One region of the Staphylococcus simulans genome, then DNA from elsewhere that is predicted to be linked to it. Evidence: a T-box and tRNA genes for the amino acid it is inferred to sense, from the RefSeq annotation. Region 1 holds a T-box; the other holds one or more tRNA genes.
What was found. The T-box of region 1 lies ahead of serS (serine--tRNA ligase). A T-box ahead of a tRNA ligase gene usually reads a tRNA of that ligase, here a tRNA-Ser.
Positions count from the first base shown of each region.

Region 2: it encodes a tRNA-Ser, which carries the amino acid that the T-box ahead of serS (serine--tRNA ligase) is inferred to sense. The anticodon was not compared.

Region 1 is NZ_CP095100.1:6,275-14,391, reverse strand. Features, by position in the region: gene MUA87_RS00055 (hypothetical protein) at 1-72, shown strand, start outside; gene MUA87_RS00050 (hypothetical protein) at 210-440, shown strand; gene serS (serine--tRNA ligase) at 719-2,005, opposite strand; T-box leader at 2,106-2,310, opposite strand; gene hutH (histidine ammonia-lyase) at 2,400-3,914, opposite strand; gene MUA87_RS00035 (NAD(P)H-hydrate dehydratase) at 4,350-5,174, shown strand; gene gyrA (DNA gyrase subunit A) at 5,260-7,944, opposite strand; gene gyrB (DNA topoisomerase (ATP-hydrolyzing) subunit B) at 8,006-8,117, opposite strand, start outside.
Region 2 is NZ_CP095100.1:1,146,508-1,154,624, reverse strand. Features, by position in the region: gene MUA87_RS05355 (heavy metal translocating P-type ATPase) at 1-1,865, shown strand, start outside; gene MUA87_RS05350 (hypothetical protein) at 2,311-2,919, shown strand; gene MUA87_RS05345 (DUF4112 domain-containing protein) at 3,023-3,844, opposite strand; tRNA gene MUA87_RS05340 (tRNA-Ser) at 4,119-4,207, opposite strand; tRNA gene MUA87_RS05335 (tRNA-Glu) at 4,256-4,327, opposite strand; tRNA gene MUA87_RS05330 (tRNA-Asn) at 4,329-4,403, opposite strand; tRNA gene MUA87_RS05325 (tRNA-Gly) at 4,417-4,490, opposite strand; tRNA gene MUA87_RS05320 (tRNA-His) at 4,502-4,577, opposite strand; tRNA gene MUA87_RS05315 (tRNA-Phe) at 4,601-4,673, opposite strand; tRNA gene MUA87_RS05310 (tRNA-Asp) at 4,685-4,760, opposite strand; tRNA gene MUA87_RS05305 (tRNA-Met) at 4,780-4,853, opposite strand; gene MUA87_RS05300 (transcription repressor NadR) at 5,265-5,798, opposite strand; gene MUA87_RS05295 (cysteine desulfurase family protein) at 5,770-6,888, opposite strand; gene MUA87_RS05290 (L-aspartate oxidase) at 6,992-8,117, shown strand, end outside.

The sequences.
Region 1 (8,117 bases):
ATCGCTTTATTACTCACTACCGCATCAACTCTAATCATCTTCATTTTTAGTTTGATTCAATCACTCTCTTAACTAAATAAGAAAGACTTGGACTCTATCCATTTGTTAAATTTTTATTAATTCCCGAAAACGCTATCGTAATATATTGCAAACCACGTTATAATGAGAGTGATAAAAAAAGATTTAAACGAAGAAGGAGTACCAGAAGTATGCAGAAAGTTTTCTTAGCTGGAAGCAGTCTTGCGCTGTTCTTCACAAGCATTTTATGTTTCGTCTTGCATGCCTTAATTAAAATGAGCATTACAGGTCTCATCTTTTTAAACGCAGGAAATTTTCTGATTCCATTAGGTTGTGCATTTGTGACACTAAGTATTATGAGTGTCATCGCATTTCTATATGTTGATACCGCTGAGCAATCAGAAACACAAAACCAAGAGTGATAAAGTTAGACTGACGCTTGTCTGAAGTAAGACATCCATTCGTCTACAAACTCTTTAACAGAAACACTTTCAAACTATTCTATTTCAACCGATTATCCTTAGAGGGTAGTCGGTTTTTCTTTGTGTTTCAGGAAATAACAAGACGGGAAATATTAATTTTCCATATAAAAAGAGGACGCTATGTTGGTAAGGCATAGCGTCCATGTGGTAGGTAAATATATATATTGGAACGAGGTTGGATCATCTTAATTCGTTTTCCAACTACTCGATGATCCCATTTATTTTGTTGCAGGGCCGATTTTTTCTTTTCCGCCCATGAACGGTACCAATGCTTTTGGAATCGTAATTGATCCATCAGCGTTTTGGTAATTTTCAACAATTGCTGCAAACGTACGACCTACTGCTAAGCCGCTTCCGTTCAATGTATGAACTAATTCTGGTTTAGCATCTTTGTCGCGTTTGAAACGAATGTTAGCACGACGTGCTTGGAAATCTGTCATGTTAGAGCATGAGCTGATTTCTTTGTAATCTTGATAACTTGGAAGCCAAACTTCTAAGTCATATGTTTTACTTGAACTGAAACCTAAGTCGCCAGTACAAAGAATGACACGACGATATGGTAATTCAAGTTCTTCTAAGATTGCTTCTGCGTCGCTTGTTAACTGTTCTAATGCATCCCAAGAATCTTCAGGTTTTTCAAAACGTACCAACTCAACTTTATCGAATTGGTGTAAACGGATTAAGCCACGTGTGTCACGTCCGGCAGAACCCGCTTCACTTCTGAAGCAAGCTGACTGTCCAGTGAACTTGCCTGGCAATTTATCTGCAGACAAGACTTCTTCGCGGTAGAAGTTAGTTAACGGTACTTCCGCAGTAGGAATCATGTAAAGTCCTTCTTTTTCAATCTTGAATAAGTCTTCTTCGAATTTTGGAAGTTGACCTGTACCATACATAGAATTTGCATTCACAAGTTGTGGTACCATCATTTCAGTATAGCCGTGCTGTGTTGTATGTTTTGTTAACATGTAGTTCATTAATGCACGTTCTAACTGTGCACCTTCATTTGTTAAGAAGACGAAACGCGCACCAGATACACGTGCAGCACGTTCGAAATCTGCCATACCTAATTCTTCAACTAAATCCCAGTGTGCTTTCGCTTCGAAGTCGAATTCACGAGGCGTACCCCATTTTTTCACTTCGATGTTTTCTTCATCAGTTTCGCCTTCTGGCACATCATCATGCATGATATTAGGGATTGTAGATAATTTATAATGTAAGTCATCATCCACTTCGTTTAACTCAGTATCGATGTCTTTGATTTTATCGCCAAGTTCTCTCATTTGTTTAATGACATCATCCGCATTTTCTTGGTTGCGTTTTTTCTCAGCGATTTCACCGCTTACTCGGTTACGTTCAGCTTTCATTTCTTCTGCTTTACCGATTAACTCACGGCGTTTACCATCAAGTTCTAATACTTTGTCCACGATTTGTGGGTCCATTCCGCGTAATCTTACTTTCTCTTTCAAGCGATCCGTTTCGTTTCTAAACAATTTAATATCTAACATGTGTCAGTCATCCTTTCAAAATAAGTGTCGGGGTATTTAAATTCAAATTAATAATATAATTAGAGCAGCTGAAAAAAGAATAAAAAAATACCACGCCCCTACAAGGGACGTGGTATTACGTGTTGCCACCCTATTTAACAGTATGTATCAAATTAATTGATGCACACTGCACTCTCTCTAAAATAACGGTTAAACCGGTTGTTCTCTCAAATGCAGGTAGATTCGTCACGTAGTCTTAATTGCTTATTCACACCAACCATAAGCTCTCTGGAATTAATAACTAGGATTACTTATCCTGCGAACAATGTCTTATGAACTTAACTTCACTATAGCAAATAGTTATTTGAATTGCAACTCAAATATAAAATTTTTCTGAATTCAAGAAAAATTCATGTTATTTGCATTCTGCATCAGTATACGCTGCTTGCTGTAAATAACGCGATACTTGCGTGATATCATGATGGAATTGACGGTCTTCTGTAATGGATGGCGTAATATTTCTTAACGTCTCATATTTCTCAAGTGAGCGTGGCGATAATTGATCAATACCTTTTAATTCCACCGCTTGCAGCGCAATAATTAATTCAATCGATAACACTCTACGCGCATTATCCACAATTTGATAGCCATGTCTTGAACCAATTGTACCCATAGAGACATGATCTTCTTGGTTCGCAGATGAAGGGATAGAATCCACACTCGCAGGATGCGCCAATGTTTTATTTTCTGATACTAAACTCGCTGCCGCATACTGCATAATCATCGCACCACTTTGTAAGCCTGGTTCAGGACTTAAGAAAGCAGGTAAACCACCATTCAATTGTGGATTTACTAAACGTTCTAAACGACGTTCTGCGATATTCGCAAGTTCACTTACCGCAATTTTCAAGAAGTCTAACGCATATGCAACAGGTTGACCATGGAAGTTGCCGCCTGAAATAACTAATGTTTCATCACCTTCATGGAAGATTAACGGATTATCATTCGCCGCATTCATTTCACGTTCTAATTGTTGTTTCACAAATTTCAATGTTTCAAAGCTTGCGCCATGAACTTGCGGAATACAACGTAACGTATACGCATCTTGAACTCTGATTTCACCTTGTGTCGTCGTTAACTGAGAATCCTCTAACCAATACAACATACGATCTGCGACTGCACTTTGTTCAGGGAAATTACGCGCATCATGTACTTCAGGACGATACGCATCCGTAATACCGTTTAACGCTTGATGTGTTAACGATGCAATCCATTCTGATTGATAAGCTAACGCTTCCGCTTCAATCCAGCTGATGACACCTTGTGCTGTCATAGCTTGTGTCCCGTTAATCAACGCCAAACCTTCTTTGGCAGATAACGCTAACGGTTCACGACCTAATTCATGTAAGACCTCAATACTCTCTTTTTCTTCTTGTTGATAAAAGACTTTGCCTTCTCCAATTAAAGCTAACGCAAGATGAGATAGAGGTGCTAAGTCACCTGAAGCGCCTAATGAACCTTGTTGTGGAATAATCGGAATAATACGTTCATTAATAAAATAAACTAATTGATCAACTAAATCAGTTGTGACACCTGAATGACCTTTCAACATTGTATTCAAACGTAAAATCATCATCACAAGTGCAACATCATGAGAAAACGGATCACCTGTACCGCAAGCATGTGAACGAATCAAGTTCACTTGAAGTTGATTATATTGCTGTGGATCGATTAAGACATCACTAAACAAGCCGAAGCCTGTTGTAATTCCGTAAATCGTTTCTTTATTTTTAATAATATCTTCTACAATGGCACGACTTTGTTTAACGCGTTCCATCGCATCAGATGAGATTGTTACCTTATCTTGCTGGTGTAAAAATTTTTTTATATCTTCAATTGTGAGCGATGCTCCGTTTAATTCTAGTGTCAATTGAATTACCCCCTCAGAAAATAAATGTATACAATTATCCCAAGTATACGCTTACATTTTTAGAAGGACAATAGATTCTGCCAAAGCCGTAGCGTGTTAATACGTCACTAGTTTAGCACGCTAAATTTAAATAACAGTTTTCTATCCAGCCAGACAATATGAGTTAAACAAAGGTAATCTTCAACCGTTCATCCTTACGCGCACAAGACTTTACAAAACGTTCAATAAGTCTTCGCAATGAAAGTGTTGACTTACCTAAACGATAGGTATAAGATGTTGTAATGCATTGAGAAACAATCAACATTACAGGTATGAAAGGCTCACTCCAATGATATGGGTGTGCTTAAATTTTATAAATAATCAAATACATCGAAAACCTAAAGCTCCATTGTATGAAGCTTAAGTGTAAAATGAATGGGTTATGGAGGGATTATGGTGGAAATTTTAACAGATGTTACGATTCCAAAACGAAAAGATGAGACGCACAAAGGAGATTACGGCAGAATCTTATTAATTGGCGGAAACGCAAATTTAGGCGGCGCAATTATTATGGCTGCACGTGCATGTGTGTATAGCGGAAGCGGTTTGATTACAGTTGCAACACACCCGACGAATCATGCGGCTTTGCACTCACGCTGTCCTGAAGCGATGGTCGTGGACATTAATGATACGAAGATGTTAACAAAACTTATTGAAACATCAGACAGTATTTTAATCGGCCCTGGACTTGGTTTAGACTTTAAAGGCAATAATGCGATGACATTCTTGCTTCAAAATATCCAACCGCATCAGAACCTGATTATTGATGGTGATGCGATTACAATTATGAGTAAATTAAAAGTGGAAGTACCTAAGTGTCAAAATGTTGTGTTCACACCACACCAAATGGAATGGGAAAGATTAAGCGGCATTCCAATTGAGGAACAAACTTATGAACGTAACCGTGAAGCTGTAGATCAAATACACTCTGCAGTTGTCTTAAAACAACATGGCACAGAAATCTATTTAAAAGATAACACGTACAAATTAGAGATTGGTACACCAGCTATGGCTACTGGCGGTATGGGTGATACATTATCAGGTATTATCACAAGTTTTATCGGTCAGTTTGACGACTTTGATTATGCGGTTAAAACTGCGACATATGTGCATAGTTATATTGGTGAACACTTATCTAAAGAAATGTACGTTGTTCCGCCATCAAACTTAATCGCAGAAATCCCATATGCGATGAAGCGTTTAGAAGAAAAAGAAAATTAAACTTAATCTATTAAGAGTAATAAAAAAGCTTTCTGCTTAACCTAGTGGTTTTGCAGAAAGCTTTTATTTTATCTATTCACTTAAATTATTCTTCTTCGTTATCTTCATCTTCTGAATCTGCGCTTTCAATATCTTCGTTCACGCGATCCATGAAGTCTTGTCTTAATTCAGTGCGTTCACCGTCTTCTTCTACAGTTTCATCTAATTCTTCTGTATGAATTGTACGGTCATCATCTTCTGATTCTACGACTTGTTCACTGATTGTTGGTGTTGGACCATTTTCACCTGGTTCTGTTTCATCTTCAGAAGTACCTTCTAATTCATCTTCTGGTTCTTCTTGAACTTTCGCAACCGTAGAAACAAATTGTTCATCGCTCAAGCGGATTAATCTTACCCCTTGTGCTGAACGTCCGTTTTGTGAAATGTCGCCGACATCGATACGGATAATCACACCATGGTTTGTGACAATCATTAAGTCCTCTTCGCCTGTTACTGTTGTGATGCAGACGATATCACCGTTTTTCTCAGTAATCGTAGCTGTTTTGATACCTTTACCGCCACGGTTAGACACACGGTATTCTTCAAGTGGTGTACGTTTACCGTAACCATTTTCAGTGACTACTAATACTTCATCTTCACTATCGCCATTTGCGACTGCGAGTCCGATGACTTCATCACCTTCACGTAAAGTGATACCTTTTACGCCGGCAGCTGTTCGGCCAAGTGGACGTAAGAGTGATTCTTTGAAGCGGATAAGTGATGCACGTGATGTACCAAGTAAGACATCTTTTGAGCCATCTGTAAGACGTACTGCTACGAGTTCATCTTCATCTCTGAAGTTGATCGCAATCTTACCGTTTCTATTGATGTGTGAGAAGTTGCTTAGAGATGAACGTTTCACGATACCGTGTTTCGTTGCGAAGATTAAGAAGGCATCTTCTTTCTCTAAATCTTTCACCGCAATCATCGTACTGATGACTTCATCATTTTCAAGCTCAATTGCGTTGATAACTGGAATACCTTTAGACTGACGTGAGAGTTCCGGCACCTCGTACCCTTTAAGTTTGTAGACACGTCCTTGGTTCGTAAAGAACAATACATGGTCGTGGGTACTCAATGTGACAATTTGACTCACGAAGTCTTCTTCTAATGTATTCATACCTTGCACACCGCGACCGCCACGATTTTGTGCACGGTACGTAGAAACAGGTAAACGTTTGATGTAGTTATTATGACTTAATGTGATTACAATTTGTTCTTCAGGAATTAAGTCTTCATCTTCAATATGGTCTAAACCGCCAAGTTGAATTTCAGTACGACGTTCATCACCATATCGTTCTCTGACTTCGATTAATTCGTCACGAACAAGTTGTAATAATTTTTCTTCGTCAGCAAGAATCGCTCTTAATTCTTCAATGTATGCAATTAAGTCGTTATATTCAGATTCAATTTTATCTCTTTCTAAACCTGTTAAACGTCTTAAACGCATATCTAAGATAGCTTGTGCTTGACGCTCAGATAATTTGAAGCGTTCTTGTAAACGTTCCATTGCTACTTTATCTGTATCAGATTCACGGATTGTTGTGATGATTTCATCAATATGGTCTAACGCAATACGTAAACCTTCTAAGATATGTGCACGGTCTTCAGCTTTTTTCAAGTTGTATTCTGTACGTCTACGTACGACTACTTTTTGATGTTCTAAGTATTCGACCAATGCTTCTTTTAAATTAATTAATTTCGGTCTGCCATTGATTAAGGCAATCATGTTTACACCGAATGAAGCTTGAAGTGGTGTTTGTTTGTATAAATTATTTAGAATAACACTCGCATTCGCATCTTTACGGACATCGATTACGACACGTACGCCAGTACGTAAACTTGTTTCATCACGTAAGTCTGTAATACCATCAATTTTCTTGTCACGTACTAATTCTGCGATTTTCTCAATCATACGCGCTTTGTTGACTTGGAACGGAATTTCAGTCACAACGATACGTTGACGACCGCCGCCGCGTTCTTCAATTTCAGCACGTGCACGCATTTGAATAGATCCACGTCCTGTTTCATAAGCACGACGGATACCGCTCTTACCTAAAATTAAACCAGCAGTCGGGAAGTCCGGTCCAGTAATGTCTTCCATCAATTCTGCAATTGTGATATCAGGATTATGACTTAAACTTAATACACCATTGATGACTTCTGTCATGTTGTGAGGTGGAATGTTCGTCGCCATACCTACCGCGATACCTGCAGCACCGTTCACTAAGAGGTTAGGGAAACGTGCCGGTAAGACTTCCGGCTCTCTTTCCGTACCATCATAGTTATCGATAAAGTTGATTGTGTCTTTATTGATATCTCTTAATAATTCAGTCGCAAGTTTTGTCATACGTGCTTCTGTATAACGCATTGCAGCTGCACCATCGCCATCCATGGAACCGAAGTTACCTTGGCCGTCTACAAGAGGATAACGATAGCTGAAATCCTGAGCCATACGTACCATGGCTTCATAGATAGATGAGTCACCGTGAGGGTGGTATTTACCCATTACGTCACCTACGATACGTGCGGATTTCTTATACGGTTTATCAGGCGTCATCCCTTGTTCATTCAACCCGTACAAAATACGACGATGTACCGGTTTCAAACCATCTCTGACGTCTGGCAAAGCACGAGATACGATAACACTCATCGCATAGTCTAAGAACGATTCACGCATCTCGTTACTAATATTTCGTTCAATTATTCTTGATTCAGGATATTCAGCCATCAAGATTGCCTCCTTAAGTTATTAATTCCGTAGCTGTTTCGCTGATTCATAGCTTCCAAAATTAGAAATCCAAGTTCGCGTAAACCGCATTTTCTTCGATGAATTGACGACGGTTTTCTACAACATCGCCCATTAACATTTCGAAAGTTAAATCCGCTTCAATCGCATCTTCT
Region 2 (8,117 bases), 1.1 Mb from region 1:
CATTTCAAGTTACTTTTTCTGGATCAGACTGGATTGTTTTAATTCTATCGACCATTTTATTCTTTTATGGGGGTATGCCCTTCTTATCAGGCGCTAAGGATGAAATCGCTTCTAAAAAACCAGGCATGATGACATTAGTAGCACTTGGTATTTCAGTAGCTTATTTCTATAGTTTATATGCATTTTACATGAATAACTTTAGTGATTCATCGTCGCATACAATGGATTTCTTCTGGGAGTTAGCAACTTTAATTATAATTATGTTATTAGGCCACTGGATTGAGATGAACGCAGTAGGCAGTGCTAGTAGTGCCCTTAAAAAAATGGCCGAACTACTACCCAATACTGCAGTTAAGGTAACTGAGGATGGTCAACGTCAAAAACTTAAAATCTCGGATATTCATAATGGTGATATTGTAGAAATCAAAGCTGGTGAAAGTATTCCAACAGACGGAATAATTGTTGAAGGTAAAACATCGATTGATGAATCATTAGTAACTGGAGAATCTAAAAAAGTTCTAAAAAACAAGAACGATAAAGTTATCGGTGGTTCAATGAATGGTTCTGGTACAATTCAAGTTAAAGTAACTGCAACTGGAGAAGATGGCTATTTATCTCAAGTTATGGGGTTAGTTAGCCAAGCACAAAATGATAAATCAGATGCAGAACTTCTCTCTGATAAAGTCGCAGGTTACTTATTTTATTTTGCAGTAATTAGTGGATTAATTGCGTTTATTGTTTGGATGCTGATACAAAACGATATTGATTTTGCGCTTGAACGCTTAGTAACTGTATTGGTCATTGCTTGTCCGCACGCTTTAGGTTTAGCTATACCCTTAGTTACAGCACGTTCTACTTCTATAGGTGCACATAATGGATTAATTATAAAAAATAGAGAATCTGTAGAAATCGCACAACACATCGATTATATTATGATGGATAAAACAGGTACATTAACTGAAGGAAATTTTTCAGTTAACCATTATGAAAGTTTTACTGACGAATTTAGTCATAAAGAAATATTAAGTTTGTTTGCTTCATTAGAAAGCAGCTCTGAACATCCGCTCGCTGTTGGAATTGTCGAATATGCAAAAGAAGAAAACATTTCTTATTCATATCCTGAAGATGTTAATAATATTTCAGGTGTGGGATTAGAAGGCAGTGTTGATGGTAAAGAAATTAAAATTGTAAATGCCTCATATTTAGATAAAAAGGATTTGAAGTATAATAAAAAACAATTTAAAGAACTTGCTCAGCAAGGTAACTCTATTAGTTATTTAATTTATGAACAACAAGTGATTGGCATTATCGCCCTAGGAGATCAAATCAAAGAAAGTTCAAAACAAATGGTCTCAGATTTAATAGCGAAAAACATCACACCAGTTATGCTTACAGGAGATAATCATGAAGTAGCACAAGCAGTGGCTAAAGAATTGAGAATTAAAGATGTTCATGCGCAATTAATGCCTGAAGATAAAGAAAGAATCATAAAAAATTATCAGAAAAAAGGCAGCAAAGTAATGATGGTCGGCGATGGCATTAATGATGCGCCAAGTTTAGTCAGAGCAGACATCGGAATGGCAATCGGTGCAGGCACAGACGTAGCTGTTGAATCAGGTGATGTCATACTTGTCAAAAGTAATCCTTCTGATATTATTAACTTCCTTACCCTATCAAAAAATACAATGCGGAAAATGGTTCAAAACTTATGGTGGGGTGCTGGATATAACATCATTGCAGTACCTCTTGCAGCTGGTGTACTAGCCTTTATGGGTATAATACTCTCACCTGCTGTCGGAGCAATACTCATGTCTTTAAGTACAATTATCGTTGCGATTAATGCTTTCACATTAAAATTAAAATAAATGATTCAATGAGATATAACCACTTTCATCAACAATTTATGAAAGTGGTTATTTTTAGTAAATGCCTATTTATTTGTACTATTGACCAGTTACAAAGGGAAAAGGGCTCTTCACAAAAATAAAAAAGCCAAATGATTATGCATCAATTGGCTACTACTTTTAAAAATTCAACTTAAGTAGGCATGAACTCTCCTCTTTAGAAATCTTCAACTTTAAACAGGCATGAACTCTCCTTTTTGAATCATTCAACTTAAATAGGCATGAATACTCCTACTTTTATTCACATGTGTTGTATTCAAATGCATTATACACTAAGCGTTATTTTCGACACAAGAAATTTTATAATGATAACAAATAATAGTTCACATTAAAATTGATTTAGTTGATTCCTTTTAACTTAAATGGGTATTAAACAACTAAATACATAGAAAAGGATGAACCAATCATGAAAAAGTTAATTATACCGTTATTTAGTTCCCTATTACTATTAACTGCTTGTGGTAATAGTGATGAAAGTAATAAAGAAACTGCGAAAAACGAAACTAAAACACATGAAAAAGAGATTAAAAATAAGGAAAAAACACAGAAGAAGAAAAATGCACAAAATAATAATCAAGAAAAACAAGAAAATAGTGAATCTACAGAACAAGTAAATGAAGAATCCGTAAACGATCAAGCAAATTCAAATAATCCAAATCAAAATACAAATAATAATAATGAACAAGTTAATGGTTTTCAAGAGAACCAACAAAATACACAAAGCCAAACAAACCAAACACCTAACAATAACCAAAACAGTAATATCCCTAATGGTGACGCAATGTTTGGAGAATATAAAGAAGATGGCACTTATTGTACTGTCGGTGGCTGTTTGACTCCAGAAGAACAAAAACAACAAGAGGAATTTAATTATCAAGAAATGGAAAAGTATGGATATAGTCGAGAAGAATATGATGCAATTCAAGAAGAAGGCGCTCGTCTTCAACTCCAAAGAGATAATGGAGAAATTTCTAACGAGGAATTCACTCAAAAATACATTGATTTATATGAATGATTAACACTATCAAAGTAGTTAATTAAATTTAAGGCTCTATACTATTAGGACTGTTGAGCAAAACCAGTCCTATTTAGCTGAGAGCCAATAAAAAAGATATAAATTATAATGTATCTTCACTAATAAAATACTTTATGAAATCATTTCCTAGCTTTGATATAGATACACTATCTTTTGTTTTATTATTAGTCTTTTTATTATAACTTATTCTTAATTTCTTTTTCGACTTACCTTTTTGGATATAATCAGCAATACTAATTATATCTTTTTGAGCTTTTTCCATAGAATCAATAAGTTTATCAATATCATGCTGTAAATAATTTTCTGTTTTATTCTGCAGCAATCCATTTTTTAATAAGTTATTTTTTGCTGCTTCATATCCCGTATCAGTTATATTAAAATCATCAATTATCTTTCTTCCCCACATATTTTCCCTTTCATAATAAGGTATACTATATTGATTTAATATCTCTATTTCCAAAATAGTCAATCTATCAAGCACAGAAAAATACAGTATTGAAATATCATACGAAAAATCATGCTTTATGGAGTTTAAAACCCCATTAGAAATATATTTTATTTTCTCATCTTGTTTTGCCTTAACTGAGGTTTCTGATCCTAATATATATAAATCATCTATCTTTTTACTATACTCTTCATCATCTGTATCATTTGCTTGTGCAAGTATATCTAACCGCTTATGCAACTCTTTAATATATAAACATTGATTTTTTATAGCTTTGTTTCTCATATACCCACTGATAGCATTTCCCACTACTGGAACAAAGCCTGCAAGAGTATCTAACGCTATATTTGCCATCATCTCACCGCCCATACCAAGAGCATCAGTTTTTAATTCTTCTTTAGCTTGCTCAGCTATGTTATCACTAGCTGCGCCTAAAAGAGTACTTATTACACTACCCATTCTTTTATCCTCCTAATACATTATTAGATTGAATAATAATGATATAATACAATATTCATTAATTCATACTCACACCTCTTAATTATCAACTAAAACTTCCAATTATATACATCAGTATAGAATTAAGACATTCGATAATTTTTACTATGTTGATACTTACTCACATTTGCTTGATTGACATAAAAAAGAGCAAGGCCAACGTGTCAGAAAATTATTTTCCTGACACATATTTGGCACTTGCTACTGTAAATCTTTTATTATCTAAAACAATTAACGGAGAGTGAGGGATTCGAACCCTCGAGACGCTTGTGGCGCCTACACACTTTCCAGGCGTGCTCCTTCGGCCAACTCGGACAACTCTCCATGTATACAAATTAAAAAATCAGAAACGATAATTCGTTTCTGATTGAATGACTCCTACGGGACTCGAACCCGTGTTACCGCCGTGAAAGGGCGGTGTCTTAACCGCTTGACCAAGGAGCCGTGGCTCCACAGGTAGGACTCGAACCTACGACCGATCGGTTAACAGCCGATAGCTCTACCACTGAGCTACTGTGGAATAATAAGTAATTTGGAGCGGGTGATGGGAATCGAACCCACAACATCAGCTTGGAAGGCTGAGGTTTTGCCATTAAACTACACCCGCATTAACGATTATGGGGCGGCTGATGGGAATCGAACCCACGAATGTCGGAACCACAATCCGATGTGTTAACCACTTCACCACAACCGCCAGACAAATAATAAAAATAAGAATGGTTCAGGACAGAGTCGAACTGCCGACACATGGAGCTTCAATCCATTGCTCTACCAACTGAGCTACTGAACCTTAATTAATAATGGCGGTCCCGACGGGAATCGAACCCGCGATCTCCTGCGTGACAGGCAGGCGTGTTAACCGCTACACTACGGGACCCCTTGAAAAAAGATATGTATTGCGGGAGGCGGATTTGAACCACCGACCTTCGGGTTATGAGCCCGACGAGCTACCGAACTGCTCCATCCCGCGGTAATATTATTAATCTTGCGACTTACCTATTCATCATATCACAATTTGTTAACCAATGTCAAACCTTTTTTAACAATTTGTGAATTTTATTTTCAAAACGTTAAAGTTGTTTCGAATTTGTTATCTCTTTTTTCAAGACAATACCTAGTATATCGACTTCCCTATCTTGCGTCAACCAGTTTCTGTTAGAAATAAGTGTAATAAATATATAATTGTTATAAATTTTTATATTTAGAGTGCAAATGGTCTCTTTTTATTTACAAATCAGTGATGCTTAAGCTTTCCTTTTGTAAATTTCTTTAAGGTTACAGTAGATATTGCGTTGTTTTATATCCCCTCTTAATAAAAATTCAGCAACTTAAAACGCGAATCATGCTTCAAGTTTTAAGTTACTGATTATTAATTTTATATTTAAACCATTTCTTCGCTTTCTGCGAGAAAGCCATTTCGATTCAAATCATCTATCGCATTATCTAAGATCTTTTCAGTGTCTGCAGATAATGTATGCAGATGAATACCATCTGTTAATTTCGCTAACATTGTCCCTTTAAAGCGTGTCATTTCTTCTACAAACGCTTGAATATCTTCTTCAGTTTCAATCATCAATTCAGCACGGATACTGCCATATACAGGATGCTCAACAGAAACATCATCAATCATTGCGCCATTTTCAACGATAAGTTTTAATTCTTCTTCCATCTCATCATAATCATGTTGGCACATTACCACACGTTTACAGCTTTTTCCTTGAGGTTCAATGTCCATAAAGTATCCTTTGCTTGTTGAACTGATCGCATATTCTTTCGTTTTTAAGTGTGAGATATCTTTCACGATAATTTGTCGCGAGACACCAAAACGTTCACTCAGTTCTGAACCTTTAATGGGTCGTGTCGAACTTTGTAAGAGTTCAACGATTTCAGTTCGTCGCTGATCCGCTTGACTCATGGGCAGCCACTCCTTCTAATATCTTATCTATTTCATTAAAACATGTATCAATTTCACCTAATGTTGAATTGCTTGAAAATGAAATACGTACATATTGATCCGCTTCATGTTCTGTTTGTTTAATCTTCTCAATTAAACCCTCACTCAATAATAAACCATGACCGCATGCTGTACCAGTTGAGATACATATATTACGGCTGGATAAAGATTGCATAATATATTGACCTTCAAATTGCGGTGTTAACAATCCAATAATATGAGGTGCTTGTTTATCATTTCTTAATAAACTAAAACCAGATGCTAAAGCACGTTCAGTCGCATATTGATGGAGCTTTGTTAAATGTTCATAACCCGCATCTAATGATAAAGCTCTTGTCATTGCTAAGATGCCAGGTACGTCTAACGTACCATTACGTGTACCTTCTTCATGGAAGTAATGTATATTTGTAGGTCGCATTGACTTGTGTTCAATCAACAATGCCCCTACACCTTTAGTACCTTTAAATTTATGCCCAGAGAACGCATATGAAGTAAAAGCTTGAATCGCTTTATCTTCAATCTTTTGTACAGCTTGTACACCATCCACATGAAATGGAATATTGTATGCTTGTGCGAATTCAGCAATTTCATGCACTGGTAGAATATAACCAATTTCAGAATTCACATGTTGTGCAATAATCAATACTGTCTCATTATCTACTAGTGCTTCTAAAGCTGCTAAGTCGATTGCACCTTCGTTTGTTAAAGGCATTTCTACGATTTCAAATTGTTTTTTATATGGTTCTAATGCTGCATAAATAGAAGGATGCTCATAAGGCGAAACTAAAACCTTTCCTTCTTGTGCTTGTGATAAATAAATATCAATTGCGATTTGGTTTGCATGTGATCCACTTGTTGAGAATAAAACTTCTTTATCCGTATTGAAATGTTTTTGAATATAGTGTCGGCTAGAATTCAAAGCTTCTCTTGCCATTTCTCCACCGACATGTAAACTCTCACTATTAAAAAACAACGTTTGTTGTGCTTCATTATATATTGCCAGCGCTTCTTTTGATGGTTGTGTTGTCGCTGCATTATCTAAATAAATCATATCTTTTCTCCCCCACTTGCAATTATCTTACTTTTATGACAAAATCATTGCATACATATATGTTAACATAATTGTATATATTAATGTAAATAGAGGTGTAAACATGAAACGTGTCATTGTCGTTGGGAGCGGAATTGCTGCACTCTCGTTTGTTCGTCAATTACAAGATGATATCGAAGTGATTTGTATCACTAAGGACAAGCTTGCTGAAAACAACAGTAATTTTGCCCAAGGTGGCATATGTTTTTCAAAAAGAGAAGAAGATGAAGCAATCAGCCATAGCCAAGATACTTATGAAGCCGGAGCTGAAATGGGAGATTTTAATGTAATCCAAGAAGTCATTACGAAAAGCTATCCTTTGATTCAAGCACTCGTAGATGAAGGTGTCCCATTCGATTCAAACCCAGTCACACATCATTTAGATTACGCAATGGAAGGCGCACACTCAGCTGCAAGAATTTTGCATGCTGGCGGTGATCAAACTGGTAAGTATATCGCACAACATATGGTAGAACATCTTTCTCATCCACACTTATCCATAATGGAATCAACAGAAGTCATTGATTTAATTTATAACCATGATCATCAAGTCTGTGGCGTACTTGTTTTAGATAGTACTGACGAACAACAAATCATTGAAGCAGATAGTGTCGTGTTCGCAACAGGAGGTATTAACAACCTCTTCCCTACTAACTCTAATATACCACATACCATTGCATCAGGATGTGTGGTCGCATTACGTCATGACATTGCTTTAGAAAGTATGGAAATGATTCAATTCCACCCTACTTTATTAGGTGAACCTGAACATGCCTATAGTTTAGTGTCTGAAGCTGTTAGAGGTGACGGTGGTGTGCTAGTCAATGAACAAGACATTCCATTTATGGATAAAATACATCCGATGAAAAGCTTGGCTCCACGTGATGTGACTAGTCGTGCAATCTATCATCAACAACAAGAAGGTCACCAAGTCTTTTTAGATATTAGTACGATTTCGAATTTTGCAGAGCGTTTCCCTACTATTTACAAAGCTGTTCAAGCACATTATCCTGAAGCGATTGCCAAACAACGTATCCCTGTTACACCAGGCGCACACTATACCGTCGGCGGCATTAAATCAGAGATTGATGGAACAACAAGTCTTGAAGGCGTGTATGCGATTGGAGAAGCTGCTTGTACAAACTTTCATGGTGCCAACCGCTTAGCCAGTAATTCATTATTAGAAGGTT